4 regions of the Thalassotalea ponticola genome follow, and region 1 is predicted to be linked to each of the others. Evidence: predicted binding sites of a transcription regulator. Region 1 holds the regulator's gene; each other region holds the start of a gene.
What was found. Region 1 encodes LexA, which represses DNA repair genes until DNA is damaged. Its sites were predicted from a motif close to TACTGTATNNNNATACAGTA; they were not measured.
Positions count from the first base shown of each region.

Region 2: a site for LexA is predicted at 2,198-2,217, ahead of ruvA (Holliday junction branch migration protein RuvA). Genes of this name have one in related genera too.
Region 3: a site for LexA is predicted at 1,336-1,355, ahead of dinB (DNA polymerase IV). Genes of this name have one in related genera too.
Region 4: a site for LexA is predicted at 1,766-1,785, ahead of recA (recombinase RecA). Genes of this name have one in related genera too.

Region 1 is NZ_CP166871.1:309,352-312,954, forward strand. It holds gene coxB (cytochrome c oxidase subunit II) at 1-766, opposite strand, end outside; gene lexA (transcriptional repressor LexA) at 1,377-1,991, opposite strand; gene ACAY30_RS01405 (energy transducer TonB) at 3,442-3,603, opposite strand, start outside.
Region 2 is NZ_CP166871.1:2,260,837-2,264,439, reverse strand. It holds gene aspS (aspartate--tRNA ligase) at 1-1,397, shown strand, start outside; gene ruvC (crossover junction endodeoxyribonuclease RuvC) at 1,615-2,142, shown strand; gene ruvA (Holliday junction branch migration protein RuvA) at 2,263-2,889, shown strand; gene ruvB (Holliday junction branch migration DNA helicase RuvB) at 2,937-3,603, shown strand, end outside.
Region 3 is NZ_CP166871.1:2,668,769-2,672,371, reverse strand. It holds gene ACAY30_RS11645 (hypothetical protein) at 1-173, opposite strand, end outside; gene ACAY30_RS11640 (MaoC/PaaZ C-terminal domain-containing protein) at 360-1,151, opposite strand; gene dinB (DNA polymerase IV) at 1,391-2,452, shown strand; gene ACAY30_RS11630 (MBL fold metallo-hydrolase) at 2,614-3,471, shown strand; gene ACAY30_RS11625 (S9 family peptidase) at 3,564-3,603, opposite strand, start outside.
Region 4 is NZ_CP166871.1:2,771,234-2,774,836, forward strand. It holds gene ACAY30_RS12065 (S9 family peptidase) at 1-381, shown strand, start outside; gene recA (recombinase RecA) at 685-1,713, opposite strand; gene mutS (DNA mismatch repair protein MutS) at 2,190-3,603, shown strand, end outside.

The DNA of each region.
Region 1 (3,603 bases):
CTTCAGCTTGTTTCGCTTTGGTTATGGCAATTTTCTGCTCGTTAATCCATTGCTCGTAGTCGACTTCGCTGCGAACATCAACCACAATCGGCATATAACCGTGGTCTTTGCCACACAACTCGGCGCATCGGCCGCGATAAATACCTGGCTCGTTGACCTTAGTCCACGCTTCGTTGATAAAGCCTGGGTTTGCATCTTGCTTGACTGCAAACGCGGGTACCCACCACGAGTGAATGACGTCATCAGAGGTAATTAAGAAGCGGACTTTTCTATTTACCGGAATTACCAACGGCTTATCGACTTCTAACAAGTAATTTTCACCCTTGGGCGCGCCTTCACCTTCGCGATTGTCAAACTGTTCTCTCGGAGTGGCTAACACACTGTAAAACTCGATGCCTTGATCAAAGTATTTATAATGCCACTTCCATTGTGAACCGGTGACTTGAATGGTGATATCGGAATTTGAGTTATCTTCCATGGCGATCAGCGTTTTGGTTGCTGGCCATGCCATGGCAATAAGAATAAAAACAGGAATGGCCGTCCACAGTATCTCTACTTTCGTGCTTTCATGAAAATCAGCTGGCTTAGATCCCTTTGATTTACGGTGGAAAAGCATTGACCAAAACATGGCCCCAAATACGACAATACCGATGGCGGTACAGATCCACATGACCATCATATGCAAGTCATAGACATTTTGGCTGACATCCGTCACACCTTTAGTCATATTGAATTGCGACTCAGCATGAACTGAACTGACAAACATACTTGTCAACAACAGCCAACTCAGGTTGCGTCTTTTCACTCGACATCTCCTCTGCTTATTAAGCCAAAGAAAATACAGAAAGAAGGACAAGATACATCTTAATTCGATGTCGCAAATTTCCGTAAATTTTATTTTTATAGTGCGGTTGAAATTTCACCGCTGTTATTTACGTACAGCAAATCTACGTTGGGTTTTGATGTGGTAGATATTGCGCGTGTTATTGTTGTTATGTGTTGCGCTTTTTCGTTATTACGCGATACAAATGCCAATAACTGATTAATACGTATACTAGAATTACTCAATTTTTATACGAGGTAAAGCTGTTTGTGTAAAAAATGATAGAATTTTTGGATATTTAGTAATGACTACGTGTAGAGCAAATACTCTTTATTTTTTATGGATTTACGATTTTTTCGTCGGAGGGAAAAATGTTTCACACTAAAGGTGTCGGTGTAAAGGGATAGTGTTCTGCGGGACAAATAAAAAAGCGCCTTCAACAAAAGGCGCTTGATTGTTCGATTGTAAAAGGTGAGTTTCTATTGGTAGATAATAGAACTGCAGTTAGCAGTTAGCAGTTAGCAGTTAGCAGTTAGCAGTGAGACTACCGCTATTACATCCAGTCGGCGTTGCGAATAACACCTACTGCGATACCTTCAACATTAAAAGGCGTTGCGGCTAAATCAACGACAATCGGTTCAAAGTCTTTATTTTCGGCGTGTAAGTACACCACATTACCTTCTCGTTTAAAACGCTTTACGGTAACGTCATCTTCCACACGAGCAACAATAACTTGGCCATTGTGGATATCAGTTGTTTGATGCACGGCAAGTAAATCACCATCCATAATACCAATATCTTTCATACTCTCGCCGTTAACGCGCAGTAAGTAATCGGCGGCTGGATGAAATAGGTTGCCATCAATTTTGTATCTATCTTCAATGTGCTCTTGTGCCAAAATGGGTTCACCGGCAGCGACGCGACCAATAAGTGGTAGGCCGTCGTCGTCGATGTGCTCTTCTGCGAGTTTGATACCGCGTGACGTGCCTGGCAGCATTTCAATAAAGCCTTTCTTGGCTAGTGCTTTTAAATGTTCTTCGGCGGCGTTGGCAGATTTAAAGCCAAAAAAGTTAGCAATTTCAGCACGTGTCGGTGGCATACCGGTGGCGTTTATTGTTTCTTTGATTAAATCAAATATTTGTTGTTGTCTGGCAGTTAGTGCTCGCATGTTAATTTGGCCTGTTTATTCGTACAGTTACTGTTAGTATATACAGCTTGTGGATTATCGCAACAGCAAATTAAAAATAAGGTATGTGTGTGTGCAATCCAGTTTATTTCTAAAATAATCCAAGCAAAATAAACTGAGCAAATACTTTAATGCGGGTTAACTTCAGTGAACTGTCATGTTTTTGCTGGAAAATGATCGAAAATGAGGTGATAAGATCAAAAAATGAGCCTATCTAAGGTCTTTGTGATTTGAATGCCAATCTTTTGTATTTAACCAGTTATTGGTCCATATAAGCATCTTGTGACGTTGACTTAATTTGTATAAGTCTCGACTTGAACTGTCAGACGTGAATAATAGGTCTTAACCAAATCTGACAATCACACTAATCGTAGATCTGCTAATAGGCTATGACCGCTTTGTGCCATTTTCTGCCCGTTAGCAATTGCTAATATACGCTGGTTTCGAGGTAATAACACCTCAATAAGTGGCGCAAAATAGTTGGCTAAAATAAGCGAGGCACGAGCGCAGCCAACTGTTTTGCGTCCATGACTTTATTGCCTTGTTATGGGGATCTGCGCAACTTAAAAAGCTTAAATAAAAAGGCTAAACCAAAACAAATTAAACAAAGGGTTATAAAGCGATCAAAATTTGCTATATGAGTATTGTCAATATTCTCAGGAGATGAAAAAGCGCCTAAGAAATATAAGCCGATTGTCCATCCGACCAAAATCGGGCTGAATTTGTCAAACGCAAAATGAAAAGCATTCTTGACGTCCTCTAACACTCTTTTGATCCTCATAACAGTTGCAATAAGTGGAAATATCCATGAAACACGGAATTATTCCACGTTTTATTAAATGATAATTATCGGTATTACTAAACCGACCGTTGATCGCTCTTTACTGCCTGTTAGCCTAAAGGCTTTTCGCATTTGTGGCAATTGTTCTCAGGCCACCGAATGTTAAACGCACTTAAACCTCGGAATACCTGACCAGCACCGCAATTTGGGCATCGTAGATTCAAAGCGAACCAAATAACATATATTCCAAAACCCAATGCAGCTAAGAAGTGCCAAGTAATAAAACTCACATCATTTGGCGTATCTAAATATTTGTGAATGGCAGTCAACAACACTTGAATAGCCAGCATCCGGATTAATTTTTTCTTATTGTTATTCATCGTATTAATAAGGTCTGCTTATCGCTCAAAGCGGTAGTTGCCTCCGCCACTTCGCTTCATACTAACCTAACCGACCGCCAAGTCAAATATTCACTTTTATGAATAAAAATTCGAGGACTAAGCCTCGAATTTGTTGGTCGCCCCACTTAAGGTTAATGCCTTGTGAAGAAGGCGGTTTTCATTTATTCATATTAACGTCCTAGTAAGAATATTGAGCCTAACTAAAATATAATTCTAAGCACAACAATGTACGTAGCTCGACTCTGCAGTCTTAGCTCAGCCTAAAATCAATTTGTACACTATGGCACTTGCTTAATGCTGGCGAGCCACTTTTAGTCATAGGGATATATTCCCACTGTGAAAGAGCCTGTTTTGCAGCGTCTATAAAAGTATCTGAAGGAAATGACGATATTGGTTCAATATTTATTGGCTT
Region 2 (3,603 bases), 1.4 Mb from region 1:
ATCGTTACCTTGACTTGCGTCGCCCAGAAATGACTGAGCGTTTACGCTTTCGTGCTAAAGTCACGGCAGCAGTACGTAAGTCGTTAGAAAATCAAGGCTTTATGGATATTGAGACGCCTATTCTAACGGCGGCGACGCCGGAAGGTGCACGTGATTACCTAGTGCCAAGTCGCACTCACAAAGGCAGCTTTTTCGCTTTACCTCAATCACCGCAATTGTTTAAGCAGTTGTTGATGATGTCTGGCATGGAGCGCTACTATCAAATCGTTAAGTGTTTTCGCGATGAAGATTTGCGAGCAGATCGTCAACCAGAATTCACTCAAATCGATATCGAAACCTCGTTCATGACGGCAGAGCAGGTTCAAGATGTTACCGAAACCATGATCCGAGAACTGTTCCAAGAGTTGTTAAATGTCGATTTAGGCAAGTTCCCGCACATGAGTTATCACGAAGCGATGACTCGTTTTGGTTCGGACAAGCCTGACCTGCGCAACCCACTTGAAATTGTTGACGTAGCCGACATTTTAAAAGATGTTGAGTTTAAAGTATTCAACGGCCCTGCAAACGATCCCAAAGGTCGCGTCGCGGTGATTTGTGTACCGGGCGCTGCCGATAAACTATCGCGCAAAAACATCGACGAATACGGCAAATTTGTCGGCATTTACGGCGCCAAAGGCTTGGCGTGGCTGAAAGTCAACGATATCGACGCGGGTATGGACGGTATTCAGTCGCCAATCTTAAAATTTTTACCCGAAGCGGCTGTCAGCGAATTACTAACTCGCACTAACGCGAGTTCAGGCGACATCATCTTCTTCGGTGCTGATAACTACACTGTGGTGACTGAAGCGCTAGGTGCTTTGCGTCTTAAACTGGGTGAAGATCTTGGCATGGTGAGTGATGAATGGAAACCACTATGGGTTGTTGACTTCCCAATGTTTGAAGAAGTCGATGGTCACTTACACGCACTGCACCATCCGTTCACGGCACCGACAAATATGAGTGCAGAGCAGTTGCGTGCCAACCCGACAACCGCTTTGTCAAATGCGTATGACATGGTATTAAACGGTGTTGAGTTAGGTGGTGGTTCGGTGCGTATCCACGACCAAGAAATGCAGGCAACGGTATTCAATATTTTGGGTATCAGCGATGATGAAGCGAAAGAAAAGTTCGGTTTCTTACTTGAAGCATTGCGCTACGGTACACCGCCGCATGCCGGTTTGGCGTTTGGTTTAGATCGCTTGGTGATGCTAATGACCGGTGCTACATCAATTCGCGATGTTATGGCATTCCCAAAAACAACTACCGCAGCGTGTCCGCTAACCAATGCACCAGGACAAGCCAATCCTGAGCAGTTGGTTGAGTTGGGTATTGCAAAAATTAGCAAAGACAGCGAGTAACGCCGTCAATTCACGCCAGTGAGTTAATCGCAATGGACAAAAAAATCCCGTTAAGGTATTGCTTAACGGGATTTTTTATTGCGTACTTACACCTTGCAATCGCGTTGCGTTAGGGCCATTTTTATCGTTTGTCTGTTTTCTCTGGCATTGTGCGTGTAGCGAGGTAAAATGACTGTCATTATGCTATGACCAACAACATGTTAATAACGACTTTTATATGAGTATTATTCTTGGCATCGACCCTGGCTCGCGATTAACCGGATACGGTGTAATTCATGTGCAAGGCCGAAAATTTCAATATTTAGGTAGCGGCTGCATTAAAACGCTAACGGCGGGCGATAATATGGCTCAGCGACTGCAAATTATTTTCGCTGGGGTAAGCGAGCTAGTGACTCAGTTTAAACCCGACATGTTTGCCATTGAACAGGTGTTTATGGGGCTGAATCCTTCTGGCGCACTCAAGCTTGGCCAAGCCAGAGGCGCGGCGATGGTTGCCGCCACCAATCTCAACCTCGATGTCGCAGAGTATTCAGCTCGACAAATAAAACAAGCCGTTGTCGGTACGGGAGCGGCGAGTAAAGAGCAAGTTCAACACATGGTGACGTCATTGTTAAAGCTACCGTCGGTACCCCAGGCCGACGCCGCTGACGCGTTGGCCGTTGCCATTTGTCATGCCCACAGTTATGAATCGCTGATTAAAATGGCCGGTCATGCGAAAAAGACGGTGCGTGGCCGTTTGCGTTAACCAGTTAAGGTCGTCAATTGAGTGAGCAAATCGCGCCAGTAACCAAGTTTTAGTTTACTATATATTTATACAGTGTTAAGGTTGTGGTAATTCGATTTACAACATGAAACAGGGTAGACCGTGATAGGAAGATTACGAGGCATACTGGTTGAGAAACACGCGCCAGAGATTGTCCTAGAGTGCGCTGGTGTGGGATATGAAGTTACCTTACCAATGACCAGTTTTTATCATTTGCCACAGTTAAATCAAGAGACCACTATATACACCCATTTTGTGGTACGCGAAGATGCACAATTACTGTATGGTTTCGCCAATCAAACCGAGCGGAAATTATTTCGCTTACTCATAAAAGTAAATGGCGTCGGCCCCAAATTAGCTTTGGCTATTTTATCAAATATGTCGGCTAATCAGTTTGTTAACTGCGTAACACTCGACGACGTAAGCACTATTGTAAAAATTCCCGGAGTGGGTAAGAAAACCGCTGAACGCTTACTTATTGAAATGCGCGATAAGCTCAAAGACTGGGGCCTTGATATTGATACCCCAGTTAGCGATAGCCTTGTGCTTGAGCAGCATGGCGATGATGTATTGATAACTCCTGCAGTTGATGCCAAAGGCGATGCGATAACCGCACTTGTGTCGTTAGGGTACAAACAAGCGCAGGCTGATAAAGCGGTTAAAGCAGTATTAAAACCAGAAATGAGCTCTGAAGAGTTAATCAGAGATGCGCTAAAGTCTATGCTTTAAGCACGCGTTTCGCTGGTACGGTAAAACACATTAGGTAAGTTAACATTATGATTGAAGCGGATCGTTTAATTCAGCCGACATTAAGTAGAGAAGAAGAAACCATCGATCGGGCGATACGCCCCAAGTTACTCGACGACTACACTGGTCAAGATCACGTAAAAGAGCAGATGGAAATCTTTATTCAAGCGGCTAAAAAACGCGATGAACCACTTGATCATTTATTGATATTTGGTCCTCCTGGTCTTGGTAAGACGACGCTGGCTAACATCGTGGCCAACGAAATGGGGGTAAATATCCGCACTACGTCAGGCCCAGTATTAGAAAAAGCGGGCGATCTAGCCGCGCTACTCACCAATCTCGAAGAGAACGATGTTTTGTTTATTGATGAGATCCATCGTTTGAGTCCAATGGTTGAAGAAATCCTCTATCCAGCAATGGAAGATTACCAGTTAGATATTATGATTGGCGAGGGCCCTGCTGCGCGCTCGATAAAACTCGATTTACCGCCATTTACTCTGATTGGTGCAACGACTCGTGCGGGGGCATTAACCTCACCTCTTCGCGATAGATTTGGCATTGTGCAACGCTTAGAGTTTTATAAGGTAGCTGATTTAAAAGATATTATTTCTCGCAGTGCGCACTTTCTGAACGTTGATATGAATGACGCAGGGGCGTTAGAAGTGGCCAAGCGATCGCGTGGGACACCGCGTATTG
Region 3 (3,603 bases), 990 kb from region 1:
AAATCGGCACCGATAACAATAACGGTATCAGAAGCGAACTGTTCGGCTAAGCTTCCCAAAATATCATCTTCTGATGCTGAGGCAATTTTATATTCCCCCTCAAACCCATGACCACCACACGCAACGAGGACTGCACTGGCTGCAGCAATAATTAAGGTGCGAATAAACTTCATAGTATTTCCTCAGTGTTTAAAGCAAATCAATATACAAGCGAGTTTAGCACGATTACGGCATCGGAATTTGACGGCAACAGACTTTCCAAGCGGTGTGCGCTACGTGTTCTCAGGCCGAGCTAAAACGCTTGGCTAGATTGTAACACTGTAGATTGAAAACGACACCCTTGTTTCTGTTGAGGGTATTTACGCCTCTTGAGCGGCGCTATCAAATGTTTTCATCACCAGGTGTAAGTCGTCACTACCGGAGAATATGTGATAGTGGTTATCACGTTGAGCGATACCCACTTCGGTGGGCAACAAGCACGGCTTCTTAAATTCAAACTTAACCCGTTGTTGGTGTATGTTTTCGCGGATCAATAACCAGTGCGCAAAATACATGCCGTGCATAATCGCACCGGGTAAACCAAATAGCTTAGCTAAGTGCTTACTGATGTGAATGGGATTGTAGTCGTAACTGACTTTTGCGTAAGCACGCGCGGTATCTGCGTTAACGCAAGTGTCAGTTGTGCCACTAAACGTTTGTTGGCCTTTTACTCTGCTGTCTGTGCTCGCAGATGTGAGTTTTTTTAACATGCAATTGGTGTTAATGAGGCACAAGTGGTGATCTTGAAAAAATTTAGATTCCAGCTGTACTAACTTGCCAAGCGGATGGCGGCGGTTTTGCTTTACTTTAATGTCCACGCTAAACGGTCGCTGATAATCGATGGGCGCGAACTGCTTAAACTCGGCACTCAGATGAATTAACCCCAGTGGTGCAAACGCAAAATGTTGGTGACTAAGTGTGTTCAACATGGCTTCAAAGCCGGCAATAAAGGCGTAGCTCGCCGGTAGCTGTTGGTCATCAGCTAAATCGTAAAACTGGCGAAAGGCATCTATTTTCTGCTGTTTAATTGGTGCAATATCATAGCTAACACTGAATTCATTGAAGAACTGACTTCGGCGTCTTTTGGTGAGCAACTTAAAGTAATGATACATGTTCAGTGTTTAGCCTTGATTGGTGCCTGTGGTGCGATCGACAAGGTTGAGTCGCATTGAGGCATATTGGTATCGCATAACTGCTTATAGTTTTATTGTATGTGAAAGCGCACAGATAGTCACAAATTATCTTAATCTCAACAAGTGAATTAACTCACTTGCATTGACAAGATTAACTTTATTATACTGTACACTCGTACAGTTGTTTTTTTTTGAGGTTGCGTTGTTGGGTAGCTACCATGCGTAAAATAATTCACATCGATATGGATTGCTTTTTTGCCGCCGTTGAGGCTCGTGATGATGAAAGCTTGCGAAATATTCCCATTGCAATTGCCGGTCGCAGTGAACGCAGTGTCGTTTCTACGTGCAATTATATCGCGCGCGAATACGGCGTGCGCTCCGCTATGTCGGTTAAGCGAGCTCTACAATTGTGCCCGCATTTAACCTTAGTTGCCTCTCGAATGTCTGTTTATCAACAGGTATCAGAGCAATTGCGCTCGATCTTTTATCGTTATACCGAGCTTGTCGAACCGCTGTCGTTAGACGAGGCGTATCTCGATGTCACCGATAGCCAACAATGTGGCGGTAGCGCAACCTTGATCGCCCAGCAAATTCGCAGAGATATCCAAAACGAGTTATCGTTGACCGCCTCTGCGGGCATTGCGACAAACAAGTTTTTAGCCAAAATTGCCTCGGATGAAAACAAACCCAACGGTCAGTATGTTATCGCGCCAGCAGACGTAAGCCAATTTGTTGAGCAGCTTCCATTGGCAAAAATTCCCGGTGTCGGCCCAAAAACGTTAACCAAGCTACAGCGTCATGGCCTGCAGACCTGCGCTGACGTTCGGGCGTGTGAAGTGAAACAGCTAACCCGCTTATTTGGCAAGTTTGGTATGAGCTTGTATCAGCGGGCGCATGGCATAGATGAGTCGCCTGTACAACCATCGAGAGAGCGCAAGTCTCTGGCCCTAGAAACTACATTAATGGATGACATCAGTGGCTTGAGCGAGTGTTTAAGCGCCGTTAATCAGCTCATACCTAAATTTGAACAGCGGCTGTCAAGGGTGACGCACAGACAAATAAAATCTCAGGGAGTTAAAGTAAAGTTTAATGATTTCAGTCAAACGACTGTGGAAAACACCACTCATGTCTTAGATAAAGCGATGCTCGCTGAGCAACTTGAACGGGCATTGGCACGAGGATCGGGAAAAAAGGTGCGGTTGTTGGGGTTACATGTGATGTTCAAGTCTGTTGATAGAGCAACCGACACCAAACCACAGCTGAGTTTAGACTTAAGCTAATCACTTGCTTTGCAAACCTTGTACAATAGCCACCTTGCGCAGACTTGTCCCTTAAGTTGAAGCTACCATCGTTTTAGTCAGCGTTAAAATATCCGACAGACTTTGATCTTTTTGTAACAACCCGTCATATTTAATGATTCATATTATAGGGGAGTAAGTTAATGAAAAAACTATCATTAATAGCATTGTGCTGTTCGTTGCTTAGCGTCAGTGCACACAGTGCCACCGATTTTGACCAAGTTGAAATTAGCACCAACAAAGTGGCTGACAATGTTTATATGTTACAGGGCATGGGCGGTAATATTGGCCTGCTGGCAACCGACGATGGCTTTGTTCTCGTTGATGACCAATTCGCGCCACTGGCCGATAAGATTGAAGCGGCGATGAAAGACATTAAAGACGTGCCAATAAAGTATGTGGTCAACACTCACTATCACGGTGATCACACCGGAGCAAACGCTCATTTTGGTAAATCAGCACCGATATTTGCTCACCACAATGTGCGCAAACGCGTCGCTGCCAATGATAAGCAAAGTGCAGCGGATTTACCCGTGGTTACTTACAATGATGGGGTAACTATTTATATCGGTGACGAGCAGGTTAGTTTATCGCATTTACCTAAGGGCCATACCGATGGCGATTCGGTTGTTTACTTCAAGCAAGCGAATGTATTGCACATGGGCGACTTGTTCTTTCAAGGGCGATTCCCGTTTATCGATTTAAACGGGGGAGGCAGTGTTAAAGGCTACCTCGCCAATATTAAGTCTATTATTAATACCTATCCCGATGATGTGGTGATCATTCCTGGCCACGGTGAATTGAGTAACAAGCAGGGCGTTCAACAAGTCATTGAGATGATAGAGTATTCGATCGCGTCGGTAGATGCGGCGTTAAAGTCGGGGAAAAGCAAGGATGAGATCATTGCCAGTGGACTAGGCGAGAAGTACAAAGCGTGGAGTTGGCAATTTATTGATGAAGAGCGTTGGCTCAATACCATTCTTGCCGAGTTGGCGCCATAGCCCAGTGAGACAAAACCCTGAGACTCTCGAGTACAGATAGCAAAAGCGCGACATTAGGTGTCGCGCTTTTTTATTGTTGGCAATGTTCTGGGTTATTTTAATCGACGATCAAAAAAGTTAACGATAGCGTGG
Region 4 (3,603 bases), 890 kb from region 1:
TTATACGAATGTGTCATTGGCGCATCGGGTGTCTACGATTTAGAAATGATGTTTACTGATGGTGATACTCCCGGCCACCCGTACGGGCGCCACTACTTAAACAAAGTACTCGGCGGTATCGACCATGAAACCATTAAGCCATTTTCACCGGTTCACAATGTTGATCAATTAAAGGCGCCAATATTGTTGATTCACGGTAGTGCCGATGAACGCACGCCGATCTCACAAGCCGAAGCGTTGGAAAAAGCGTTACGCGATAAAAAACACCCTTATAAAACCTTGTATATCGACAACGAATACCACGGTTTTATCACCCCTGAACACCGAGTTACCACGCTGCAGACGATGCTGGACTTTATAAAAGAACACATCGGTAGTTAATTTGGCGTTAACATAAAAACACCTCAGTCACTTAGGTGAGTGAGGTGTTTTTTTATTGTGATCTCGTGCACTTGTCCAGTCAGATTGTTTTTAATATTTCCTTAAAACAAGATTTGGCAAATATGCCACAGATTTGCGCTGACAAAGTGAGATTGATTGGCGATGATTAACGCGAGTTTGGTCTGTGTCAATTGATGACAATACGCATGGTTAATTCACATGGTACACTCGCCCCATTAACAAACACAAATAAAAAAGGCCGCTGATGCGGCCTTTGGTTATTTCTTATAGCTAAACGCTAAGTTATTCAGATTCTTCTTCTAGAGCTTCTTCTACCGGCGTCGCTGGTGTTAGTAGTAATGCGCGCAATTTAGTATCTAAATCTTTAGCCATGGCTGGATTTTCTTTTAAGAAGTTACAGGCATTGGCTTTACCTTGACCGATACGCTCACCGTTACAGCTGTACCATGCACCGGCTTTTTCAACTAGCTTGTGTTGTACACCTAAATCGATAAGCTCACCGATGTTGTTGATACCTTCACCGTACATGATTTGGAATTCAGCTTGTTTAAACGGTGGAGCAATTTTGTTCTTAACCACTTTAACGCGAGTTTCGTTACCAGTGATTGCATCACCTTCTTTCACCGCACCTGTACGACGAATATCTAGACGTACTGACGCGTAGAATTTCAATGCATTACCACCAGTTGTGGTTTCTGGATTACCAAACATCACACCAATTTTCATACGAATCTGGTTGATAAAAATCATCATCGTATTTGATTGCTTAAGGTTACCGGTAAGTTTGCGCATAGCTTGCGACAACATACGCGCTTGTAGACCCATGTGGCTATCGCCCATGTCACCTTCAATTTCAGCTTTCGGTGTTAACGCTGCTACCGAGTCAACCACGATAACGTCAACGGCACCTGAGCGCGTTAGCATGTCGCAAATTTCTAATGCTTGCTCACCGGTATCTGGCTGAGATACCAACAAGTCGTCAATGTTCACACCTAACTTTTCAGCGTAAATTGGGTCTAAGGCATGCTCGGCGTCTACGAACGCACACACTTTGCCGTTGCGTTGGGCTTCGGCAATAACTTCAAGGGTTAACGTTGTTTTACCACTTGACTCTGGACCGTAAATTTCGATGATGCGTCCCATCGGTAAACCGCCTGCGCCAAGCGCAACGTCTAACGACAATGAACCGGTAGAAATTGTTTCAACATCCATGCTGCGGTTCTCACCTAATTTCATGATTGAACCTTTTCCGAATTGACGTTCAATTTGGCCTAATGCCGCGGCTAACGCCTTTTCTTTATTCGCATCCATTGTGGTCTCCAGTGAATTTTTTTATAACTTATCCAGTAATTAATGAACAGTATACTGTATAATCGTACAGTATCAATACCTTTTGCTAAAAAATTTAAACAAAAAACATAACACTTTGAAAATAAACAACTTTTAATGAGTTGACCTGTAGTTACCACCATATTTAAGCTGGTCAACAAGCGAATTTAGCTTTGTTTATACAGTGGTTTTATTGCAAGGTGTAATTAACTCTACAACCATTACATTGAATGCAACAACCGCCTTTCAATGTTAGCGCTAATTGCTGTTCGCTATTGATTCACAATAATCTACATAAACAAGGATTATTGGCAAAACGTCTTTGCGCTTTTGCGCGGATTATTTTAACATCTTTACAGAACACATTTCATCAGATATTTCACGGTTCAATACTGCAGAAAAAGCGCCTTTATTGACCTTGATTTTTTTTCGTCAAACAGATCAACTTAAGTAAATCCATGACAAACCATCTTTCTGACAACGCCAATCACACGCCTATGATGCGGCAATATTTAACCATAAAATCGGAGTTTCCAAATATACTGCTGTTTTATCGCATGGGTGATTTTTACGAGTTATTCTATGACGATGCGAAAAAAGCCGCTGATTTACTTGATATATCCCTAACCGCACGTGGAAAGTCGGGCGGTAACGCAATCCCTATGGCGGGAGTACCCTACCACGCCGTTGAAAATTATTTGGCTAAGTTAGTGCAACTTGGCGAGTCTGTAGCCATTTGTGAGCAAATTGGCGATCCTGCGACAAGTAAAGGTCCCGTAGAGCGAAAGGTGGTTCGCATTGTTACTCCTGGTACCCTATCTGATGAAGCGCTACTGCAAGACAAGCAGGACAATTTATTGGTATCGGTGTTTGAAAAATCGAATCAAGGGTTTGGCATCGCCTATCTCGATATGAGCTCTGGCCGTTTTGTTATTTGCCAACCCAAAACCCGTGAGCAGTTGCAAGCCGAGTTACAACGTCTCAATCCAGCGGAGTTGCTTTACCCCGAGTCCTTTGCCGCTATCGACCTTATCAATGATTTAAAAGGCACACGTCGCAGACCTGATTGGGAATACGACTTAGCAACAGCAAACAAACTACTCAACGAGCAGTTTAAAACCAAACAGCTATCTGGGTTTGGTGTCGCCGATTATCCCTTGGGGCTCAGTGCCGCTGGCTGTTTATTGCAGTACGTCAAGGACACTCAACGCGGTGCTTTGCCACATATTAGATCGATCAAGGCTCAAGCCTATTCAAGCGGCGTTATTTTAGATGCAGCAACCCGTAAAAATCTCGAATTGACAACAAATCTCGCCGGAGGCTATGACAATACTTTAGCATCTGTGCTCGATAAAACCGCTTCCGCTATGGGCTCGCGCTTACTGAAGCGCTGGTTGCATTTTCCACTGCGCGATGTCGCCCTACTTGAACAACGCCAAGATGCAATCGCCGATATTCTGCAGCAAGATTTACAGCAGGATGTGTATGAGGTGATCAAAAGCATTGGCGACATTGAGCGCATAGTCGCGCGTATTGCGCTGCGCAGCGCACGCCCAAGAGATTTTGCCCGGTTGCGCAATGCGTTAACGCGACTGCCTGAATTACATCAGCTCTCGGCACTTTGCCAAGCACCGCTAATGCAGCAATTGGCCGAAGACGTAGCGCCGATAGAATATTTACAACAACTACTGGATAATGCCATTGTTGAGAATCCACCAGTTCTCATCCGCGACGGCGGTGTTATTGCACCTGGCTACAATAGTGAATTAGACGAACTTCGGTCACTTAGCCAAGGCGCCACAGATTTTCTCCAGCAATTGGAAGCCCGCGAACGAGAAAGCAGCGGTATTCAAACGTTAAAAGTTGGCTTCA